Regions from separate parts of the Streptomyces sp. NPDC037054 genome, predicted to be linked through region 1. Evidence: riboswitches for the same ligand, from Rfam matches in the RefSeq annotation. Region 1 holds a riboswitch; the other holds the start of a gene.
What was found. Region 1 has a riboswitch for glycine ahead of gcvT (glycine cleavage system aminomethyltransferase GcvT). Riboswitches for the same ligand answer to the same signal wherever they lie in the genome.
Positions count from the first base shown of each region.

Region 2: linked by a shared signal. The riboswitch ahead of gcvP (aminomethyl-transferring glycine dehydrogenase) and the one ahead of gcvT (glycine cleavage system aminomethyltransferase GcvT) in region 1 are both predicted to bind glycine.

Region 1 is NZ_JBVJSJ010000013.1:256,320-260,723, forward strand. Features, by position in the region: gene ACZ7D7_RS28175 (enhanced serine sensitivity protein SseB C-terminal domain-containing protein) at 1-499, opposite strand, end outside; gene ACZ7D7_RS28180 (enhanced serine sensitivity protein SseB) at 592-1,380, opposite strand; gene ACZ7D7_RS28185 (AAA family ATPase) at 1,448-2,122, opposite strand; glycine riboswitch at 2,302-2,396, shown strand; glycine riboswitch at 2,397-2,515, shown strand; gene gcvT (glycine cleavage system aminomethyltransferase GcvT) at 2,554-3,672, shown strand; gene gcvH (glycine cleavage system protein GcvH) at 3,795-4,172, shown strand; gene glyA (serine hydroxymethyltransferase) at 4,187-4,404, shown strand, end outside.
Region 2 is NZ_JBVJSJ010000015.1:192,188-196,591, forward strand. Features, by position in the region: gene gcvP (aminomethyl-transferring glycine dehydrogenase) at 1-1,693, opposite strand, end outside; glycine riboswitch at 1,870-1,965, opposite strand; gene ACZ7D7_RS30300 (PRC-barrel domain-containing protein) at 2,080-2,451, shown strand; gene ACZ7D7_RS30305 (DNA polymerase IV) at 2,470-3,993, opposite strand; gene ACZ7D7_RS30310 (MerR family transcriptional regulator) at 4,049-4,404, opposite strand, start outside.

The DNA of each region.
Region 1 (4,404 bases):
AGCGGACTGCCGGGGTGCGGTGGGCGTTCTGCGCGATCAGGGCGTAGAACTGCGGGATCTCGATGGCCGGCTCGGACAGCCGCAGGGGTCCGGCGGGCTGCCGGTCCAGGCCGGTGGCGATGCGGCGCAGGTCCAGCCAGGGGATGCCGACGCCGCCGCCCGGGGCGTGCGGGTTGAGCCAGAGGCCGAAGCGCTCCGGGTAGAGCGCGCGGGCCACCTCCAGGCCGTCGACCACCTCGTACGAGCGGTTCCAGCCGCTGGCGGAGAGTTCCTGGGCGGAGGTCACGCAGGGGGCGTAGCCGTGGCCGTCGACCTCCATGTTCCCGTACTGGGCGTCCGGGGAGCCGGCCTGGCCGTGCCACAGCAGCATCCAGATCTGGCCGGACGACGGGGTGGCGAGCGCGCGGAGCAGCGCCTCGTAGGCGTCGTAGCGCCCGGGCGTCACCTGGCGCAGCATGTGCTCGACCTGTCCGGCCGCGGCTGTGCCGCTCGCGCTCACGTTGTGCCCCTTCGGGAAAGTGCCGTCGGTTATGAAACCAGATTAAGTGTGGCGGGGCCGGGGTGGGAGTTCGGTGGCCCGCGCGCCCGTCCTCACGCCTGCCGTTGGTAGAACGGCTTGACCCGCTCGCGCATCCAGTCGCCCACCGGGTCCTGGGCCACGTCCAGGAGGACGAGGTTGACCGGCCACTTGACCGGGGAGGTACCGAGGGCGCGGCCGAGGGCGTCCATCGGCAGGGCTCTCAGGTCGCCCTCCCACTGGGAGAGTTCGACGCCGACGAACATGACGGGGTCGGCCGTCTCGATCGCGGCGAGGCAGCGGCGGGCCGTGCGGACCACGCCGATGCCCTCGAACTCGGTGGCGGCGGCGGACAGGAAGCCGACCGGGTCGTCCTGCCAGTCGGGCTCGAACAGGCGGACCCGGCCGCCGCTCGCGGGCCCGTCCAGCGGGGTGCGCCCGGCGCGGCACAACTCGGCGACGGCGGGCGGCGGCAGGGGTATGCCGACCACTCCGCCGGGGTTGACGGCGATGCCGGCCTGCGGGGGCAGGCCGCGCGCGAACTCCACGGCGGGCGCGATGGCGTACGACATGTGGGCGCCGACGACCTGGCGGAACTGTTCCTCGGAGCTGAACACCGGCACGTAGGCCTGGCCCTCGATCTCCAGTGTGGGCAGGTCCAGCGGGCCGCTGTGCGGGCCGCCGCCCGGCAGCGGCACCCAGACGAAGCTGCGGCCGAGCACCTCGACGATCCGGCCGCCGGCCGAGGGGACGCCGAGGGAGGCGGAGAGCACCTCCTCCAGTTCGTTGCCGGGCCATCCACCGTGCGGGTGGGGGTGCGCCTGCGCCGGGAAGTCCGCGGAGAATTCCGCCGGGAAGTCCATCTGCCTACCGCCTGACTGGTGCCACTGCTGTGGCTGAAAAGGCTAACGGGTGCCGGGCGCGGTCCGGTCAGCCCGTGAAGCCGATCCTGCGCAGCGCGTTCGCCGCGTCCCGGTCGACGAGGACCGCCGAGCCGCAGCCGGCCGGCAGGTCGCCCTCGGCGACCGCGCGCAGCAGCCGGTTCGTGGCCGAGCGGTGCCTGCGGAACGCGTAGCGGGAGACGCCCCGGCCGCGGTCGCGCTGGCCGGCCAGCGCCTCCTGCGGCGTCACGTCGAGCAGCAGCAGGTGCAGTTTGCCGCCCCGGCGGCGGGCCTCGCGGGCCAGCCAGCCGCGCACCCAGGCCTGGGTGCCGCAGTCGTGCACGACGACGCCCTCGCCGGAGCGCAGCGCGCGCCGCAGCCCGGCGTAGTGCGCGAGGCGGACCAGCGGGCGGTAGACGGCGTACGGCAGGAAGCCGGGCACACGCCGGTCCCAGCGGTCGCGGGTGTCCTGGGAGTCGACGCGTCTGCCGGGCACGGCGCGTCGCATCAGCGTGGACTTGCCGCTGCCGGGCAGGCCGGTGACGACGACGAGGTCGCGTGGTCCGAAGAGGAGGGCGCGCGGGCTGTGTCCGCCGCGGTCGCGCAGGTCGCGGACGACGGGGGCGGGCTGCGGGCCGCAGGCTCCCCGGGCCCGGGCCGGGACAGTGGCCTGCTTGGGCAGCGTGAGGCCCGAGGTCGTGGCGTACGCCGTGGTCCTGTTCACCGTGATCGTCCCCCCTGGGGTCGGGTACGGAGTCCCGTTCCCGCCGAGTGTAAAGAGAAGGTAATGCAGACCGTCCCGCTTTTTCGTTCGCTTACTGCCACAAGACGGTGACAAGTACGCCCTGTCGGCGAGTCGGCCGGGCGTGCAATGATGTGGCCGCCAACTGCATACCGGCCGCTTGAATCCGCGCGGGAGAGTCCCCGGCACTGTCCGGGGCGCCGAAGGAGCAAGTCCCTCCCTTGAATCTCTCAGGCCCCGTTACCGCGCGGGCGAGGCACATCTGAAAAGCGGGCCGCTGTGTCAGTGGCTCCACCCAAGGTGCAAGCCATTGCCCATCCCTTTCCCGGGCTGGTCATGGCGAACCTCTCAGGTTCCGATGACAGATGGGGAGGACCGACCTCGCCTGTCATGCCCTTGGAGACGACCGTCCGATGAGCAGTAACGAACCCCGCCGTACCGCGCTCGACGCCCTGCACCGCTCGCTCGGCGCGACCATGACCGACTTCGCCGGCTGGGACATGCCCCTGCGCTACGGCTCCGAGCGCGACGAGCACGTCGCCGTGCGCACCCGGGCCGGCCTGTTCGACCTCTCGCACATGGGCGAGATCACCGTCACCGGCGCCGAGGCCGCCGCGCTCCTGAACTACGCCCTCGTCGGCAACATCGCCTCCGTCGGCGTCGGCCGCGCCCGCTACACCATGATCTGCCGGGCCGACGGCGGCATCCTCGACGACCTGATCGTGTACCGGCTCGCCCAGACCGAGTACATGGTGGTCGCGAACGCCTCCAACGCCCAGGTCGTGCTGGACGCGCTCGTGGAGCGTTCGGCCGGCTTCGACGCGGAGGTGCGCGACGACCGGGACGCGTACGCGCTGCTCGCCGTACAGGGCCCCGAGTCGCCGGGGATCCTCGCCTCGCTGACGGACGCCGACCTGGACGGCCTGAAGTACTACGCCGGTCTGCCCGGCACCGTCGCGGGCGTCCCGGCGCTGATCGCGCGCACCGGCTACACCGGCGAGGACGGCTTCGAGCTGTTCGTGAAGCCGGAGCACGCCGTGGAGCTGTGGCAGGCGCTGACCAAGGCCGGCGAGAGCGCCGGTCTGGTGCCCTGCGGCCTGTCCTGCCGTGACACGCTGCGCCTTGAGGCGGGCATGCCGCTGTACGGGCACGAGCTGACGACGGAGCTGACGCCGTTCGACGCCGGGCTCGGCCGCGTCGTGAAGTTCGAGAAGGAGGGCGACTTCGTGGGCCGCGAGGCGCTCGCCGAGGCCGCCTCCCGCGCCCAGGAGAACCCGCCGCGGGTCCTGGTCGGCCTGGTCGCCGAGGGCCGCCGCGTCCCGCGCGCCGGGTACTCCGTGGTCGCCGGCGGCGAGGTGATCGGCGAGGTCACGTCCGGCGCCCCGTCGCCCACGCTGGGCAAGCCGATCGCGATGGCGTACGTCGACGCGGCGCACGCGGCGCCGGGCACGCCCGGGGTCGGCGTGGACATCCGGGGCAGCCACGAGCCGTACGAGGTCGTGGCGCTGCCGTTCTACAAGCGCCAGAAGTAGACACTTTTCAGCGCGGCCTACGCTGGTCACGGCGTGACGCCGCGCACGTTTCCGCTGTTCAACAGCGCTCTGAGCAGTACCTCATTCACCAGCACTCCCTCGCGTACAGGAGAATTCAGGCCATGAGCAACCCCCAGCAGCTGCGCTACAGCAAGGAGCACGAGTGGCTGTCGGCCGCCGAGGACGGCGTCTCGACGGTCGGCATCACGGAGCACGCGGCGAACGCGCTCGGCGACGTCGTCTTCGTCCAGCTCCCGGAGGTCGGTGCCACCGTGACCGCGGGCGAGTCCTGCGGCGAGCTGGAGTCGACGAAGTCGGTCTCCGACCTGTACTCCCCCGTCTCCGGTGAGATCACCGAGGTCAACGAGGACGTCGTCAACGACCCGTCGCTGGTGAACTCCGCGCCCTTCGAGGGCGGCTGGCTGTTCAAGGTGCGTGTCACCCAGGAGCCCGGCGACCTGCTCTCCGCCGACGAGTACACCGCCTACTCCGCCGGCTGAGAGGTCGTAGTCCCATGTCGCTTCTGAACACGCCCCTGCACGAGCTCGACCCGGACGTGGCCGCCGCGGTCGACGCCGAGCTGGACCGTCAGCAGTCCACCCTGGAGATGATCGCCTCCGAGAACTTCGCGCCGGTCGCGGTCATGGAGGCCCAGGGCTCGGTCCTCACCAACAAGTACGCCGAGGGCTACCCGGGCCGCCGCTACTACGGCGGCTGCGAGCACGTCGACGT
Region 2 (4,404 bases), on a different contig from region 1:
TGTCGTAGCCGGTGACCTCGGCGAGGCGCTCCTCCAGCTCGTGGATGAGCGTGAGGTAGCCCTGCGCCTGCTCGGCGGGGGCGAAGGGGTGCAGCTGACCGAACTCCGGCCAGGTGACCGGCTCCATCTCCGTGGTCGCGTTGAGCTTCATCGTGCAGGAGCCCAGCGGGATCATGCCGCGGTCGAGCGCGTAGTCGCGGTCGGCGAGCCGACGCAGGTAGCGCAGCATCGCGGTCTCGGAGCGGTGCTGGTGGAACACCGGGTGCGTGAGGAAGTCGTCGGTGCGCAGCAGCGCCTCGGGCAGCGTGTCCTCGGCACTCGCGTCGAGCGCCTCGACGTCGCCGTCGACACCGAACGCGGCCCACACGGCGGCGAGCTGCGCGCGCGTGGTGGTCTCGTCGCAGGCCAGGGAGACGTGGTCGGCGTCGACGAGGTGGAGGTTCACGCCGTTGTCGCGGGCGGCGGCGACGACCTGGGCGGCCCGGCCCTCGACGCGCACGGTGACCGTGTCGAAGTAGGCGCCGTGCACGACCTCGGCGCCGCCCGCCGCGAGCCCCGCGGCGAGGATCGTGGCGTACCGGTGGGTGCGCCGGGCGATGGCCCGCAGGCCCTCGGGGCCGTGGTAGACGGCGTACATGCCGGCCATGACCGCGAGCAGCACCTGGGCGGTGCAGATGTTGCTGGTGGCCTTCTCGCGGCGGATGTGCTGCTCACGGGTCTGCAGCGCCAGGCGGTAGGCCCTGTTGCCGTCGGCGTCGACGGAGACGCCCACGAGGCGGCCGGGCAGGCTGCGCGCCATCTTCTCCTGCACCGCCATGTAGCCGGCGTGCGGTCCGCCGAAGCCCATCGGCACGCCGAAGCGCTGCGTGGTGCCGACGGCGATGTCCGCGCCGAGTTCGCCCGGAGACTTCAGCAGCGTCAGCGCGAGCAGGTCGGCGGCGACGGTGACGAGCGCGCCGAGCTCGTGCGCCTGGTCGATGAGGGGCTTGATGTCGCGTACGGCTCCGGAGGCGCCGGGGTACTGGATCAGGACGCCGTTGATCTCGCGCTCGGCGACCTCGGCGGGGATGCCGTCGCTGAGGTCGGCGACGACGACCTCGACGCCGGTCGGTTCGGCGCGGGTCCGGATCACGGCGACGGTCTGCGGCAGGGCGTCCGCGTCGACCAGGAACAGGCCCTTCTTGTTCTTGCCCAGGCGCCGGGACAGCGCCATCGCCTCGGCGGCGGCGGTGCCCTCGTCGAGCAGGGAGGCACCGGACGTCGGCAGGCCGGTGAGGTCGGCGACCACGGTCTGGAAGTTCAGCAGGGCCTCAAGGCGGCCCTGCGAGATCTCTGGCTGGTAGGGCGTGTACGCCGTGTACCAGGCGGGGTTCTCCATCACGTTCCGCAGGATCACCGGCGGGGTGAACGTGCCGTAGTAGCCGAGCCCGATCATGGAGCCGAGGACCTGGTTGCGGTCGGCGAGCGTGCGCAGCTCGGCGAGCACCTCGGCCTCGGAGCGGGCGCCCGGCAGGTCCAGCGCGTCGGCGTTCTTGATCACGTCCGGCACGGCGGCGGCGGTCAGCTCGTCGAGCGAGCCGTAGCCGACCTGGGCGAGCATCTTGGCCCGCGCCTCGTGGTCGGGGCCGATGTGACGCTGCTCGAAGGGGTGTGCCTGTTCGAGCTCGGAGAGCGGAATGCGATGGGCGGTCATTGCGGAGGCCTCCTGGTCTGACGCGACCTTCGAGGGGCACCACGGCGCGGGTACCCGGACGGCCTCCCCCTCTGTCATCTCAACCTGAGAGCTTCACCGGGCGGCCCGAGAGCGCCCGGCTTTCACCGTCGGTGAGAGCGGAAGCCGTCGACACCCGCCCTGCTTTCCAGAGTGACCTCGTCCGTGCGGTACGTGGGCCTGAGAGATTCCGGGGAGGATTTGCTCCTTCGGCGCCTCCTGTGGAGCTCGGAGGACTCTCCCGCACGGGGTCAGCAGCCTTTGTCAGCCTACCAGCGAGGTCAACGGTCGGGCCTTCGAGTGGCCGCTGACCTGAATGTGCTCTTTTGTAGTGCTGACGGAGGAGTTGCGACCAAAGTGGAGGGCCCGTGCAGACCGACATCGATCCGCGCAATCTGATCGGCCGCAAGGCGTTCGACCGCAACGGCACCAAGATCGGCACCGTCGACGAGATCTACCTGGACGACGCGACCGGTGAACCCGAGTGGGCGGCCATACGCACGGGCCTGTTCGGCAGGGACGCGTTCGTTCCGCTGGAGCCCAGCGAGCTGGTCGAGGGCACCCTGCGCGTGCCGTTCGACCGTGCCCTGATCAAGGACGCCCCGGACTTCGGCGTCGGCCGCCACCTCTCGCCCGAGCAGGAACTCCAGCTCTACCACCACTACGGCCTCGACGCCGCCGCCCCGCCGCCCGTCCCGGACCGCGACTTCGGCAAGCTGGCCGGCACCGACGACGCCTGACACCCGGCGAGGCGCCCTTCAGCCCGTGCCCCCGCTCCCGGCCGTGCCCTCGGCGGCGGCGGTGTCGACCCCGGACGCGCCCCCGACGGTCCCGGCCCCCGCGGTCCCGGCGTCGCCCCCGACGGTCCCGGCCTCCGCGCCCCCGGCGCTCCCGGCCTCGCTCCCCGCGGACCCCGACGCGCCCCCGGCGGTCGCGGCGTCGCCGGGTCTTCGCGCGACCAAAGGGAGCGGCTCGGCCGGTTCCAGGTCGGGGTCGTCGGTGCGGAAGGTACGCACCCGCCCGGGCTCCGAGTCGGGCGTCTCGAACCGCACGGTGACCCGCCCGAGCCCGCTGCCCTGCACCCACCCGTGCCCGTACGCCGCGTGCCGCACGTCGTGTCCGGCGGGCCAGCGCCGCTCGGCGGGTGCCCGCCGCTCCTCGGCGGGCCCTTCGTCGTCGCGGTCCTCGTCGGGCAGCTCGGCGTGCTCCCCGGCCGCCTGCGCGAACAGGTCCTCCTGCGTGTAGTCGGCGAGGCCGCTGACCCCGACGCCGAGCAGCCTGACGCCGCCCGTGGTGTCCACGGACTCCAGCAGCCGGGCGGCGGCCTCCCGCACCACCGCCGGGTCGTCGGTGGGCCCGCGCAGCGTCTCCGAGCGCGTCAGCGTCGAGAAGTCGTACCGCCGCACCTTCAGCACGATCGTCCGCCCCGACAGCCCCGCCCCGCGCAGCCGCCGCACGCACCGGTCGGCCAGCCGCTGCACCTCGAGACCGACCCGCGTCCGGTCGTGGATGTCCACGTCGTAGGTGTCCTCCACCGACACCGACTTGGTCTCCCGCTCGGCCACCACGGGCCGCTCGTCGTGCGCCAGCGCCATCGCGTACAGCGCGTGCCCGTGCGCCTTGCCCAGCAGCCGTACGAGCTCGTCCTCGCCCGCCTCGGCGAGTTCGTCCACGGTGTGGATGCCGGCCCGCCGCAGGTGGTCGCCGGTCGCCGGCCCCACGCCGGGCAGCGTCCGCACCGACAGCGGGGCGAGCAGGGCCCGCTCGGTGCCCGGCTCGATCAGCACCAGCCCGTCCGGCTTGGCCTGCTCGGACGCGATCTTCGCGAGCATCTTGGAGGCGGCGAGGCCCACCGACCCGGTGACGCCGGTGACGGCCCTGATGTCCGCCCGCAGCCGCTCGCCGACCAGTCGCGCCGACCGCTCGTCCCAGGCCGCTCCCCCGGCCTCCAGGTCCACGAACGCCTCGTCCAGGCTCAGCGGCTCCACCAGCGGCGACAGTGCCCGCAGCAGTTCCATGACCTGCTCGCTGATCGTCCGGTACAGACCGAAGCGGGGCACCAGATACGCGGCGTTGGGCGCGAGCCGCCGGGCCTGCGCCATGGGCATCGCCGAGTGCACCCCGAAGACACGCGCCTCGTAGGAGCAGGTGGCGACCACTCCGCGCGGGCCGAGACCGCCCACGATCACGGCCTTCCCCCGCAGGCTCGGCTTGGACGCCTGCTCCACCGAGGCGAAGAAGGCATCCATGTCGAGATGCAGGATCGTGGGCGCGGCTCTCACAGTTCCGATGCTGCCCTACGCCACTGACAACGCCCCGCTCCGACGGGGCGCCGGCTCACACCGCGCGGTTGCGGCGCCGGGCCAGCTCGTCCGCGGGGTTGTGCCCGACGAGGGTCTCGCCGGTGTCGATCCGCTCCCCGTGCAGCTGCGACAGCGCGCTCTCGACGTCCCGCCAGACCACGCCGACGGCGATGCCGAAGATGCCCTGGCCGCCCTGGAGCAGGGCGTGCACCTCGTCGGGCGAGGTGCACTCGTAGACCGTGGCGCCGTCGCTCATCAGCGTCATGCGCTCGAGGTCGCGAAAGCCGCTCTCACGCAGATGGTGGACGGTGGTGCGGATGTTCTGCAGGGACACCCCGGTGTCCAGGAACCGCTTGACGATCTTCAGGACGACGACGTCCCGGAAGCTGT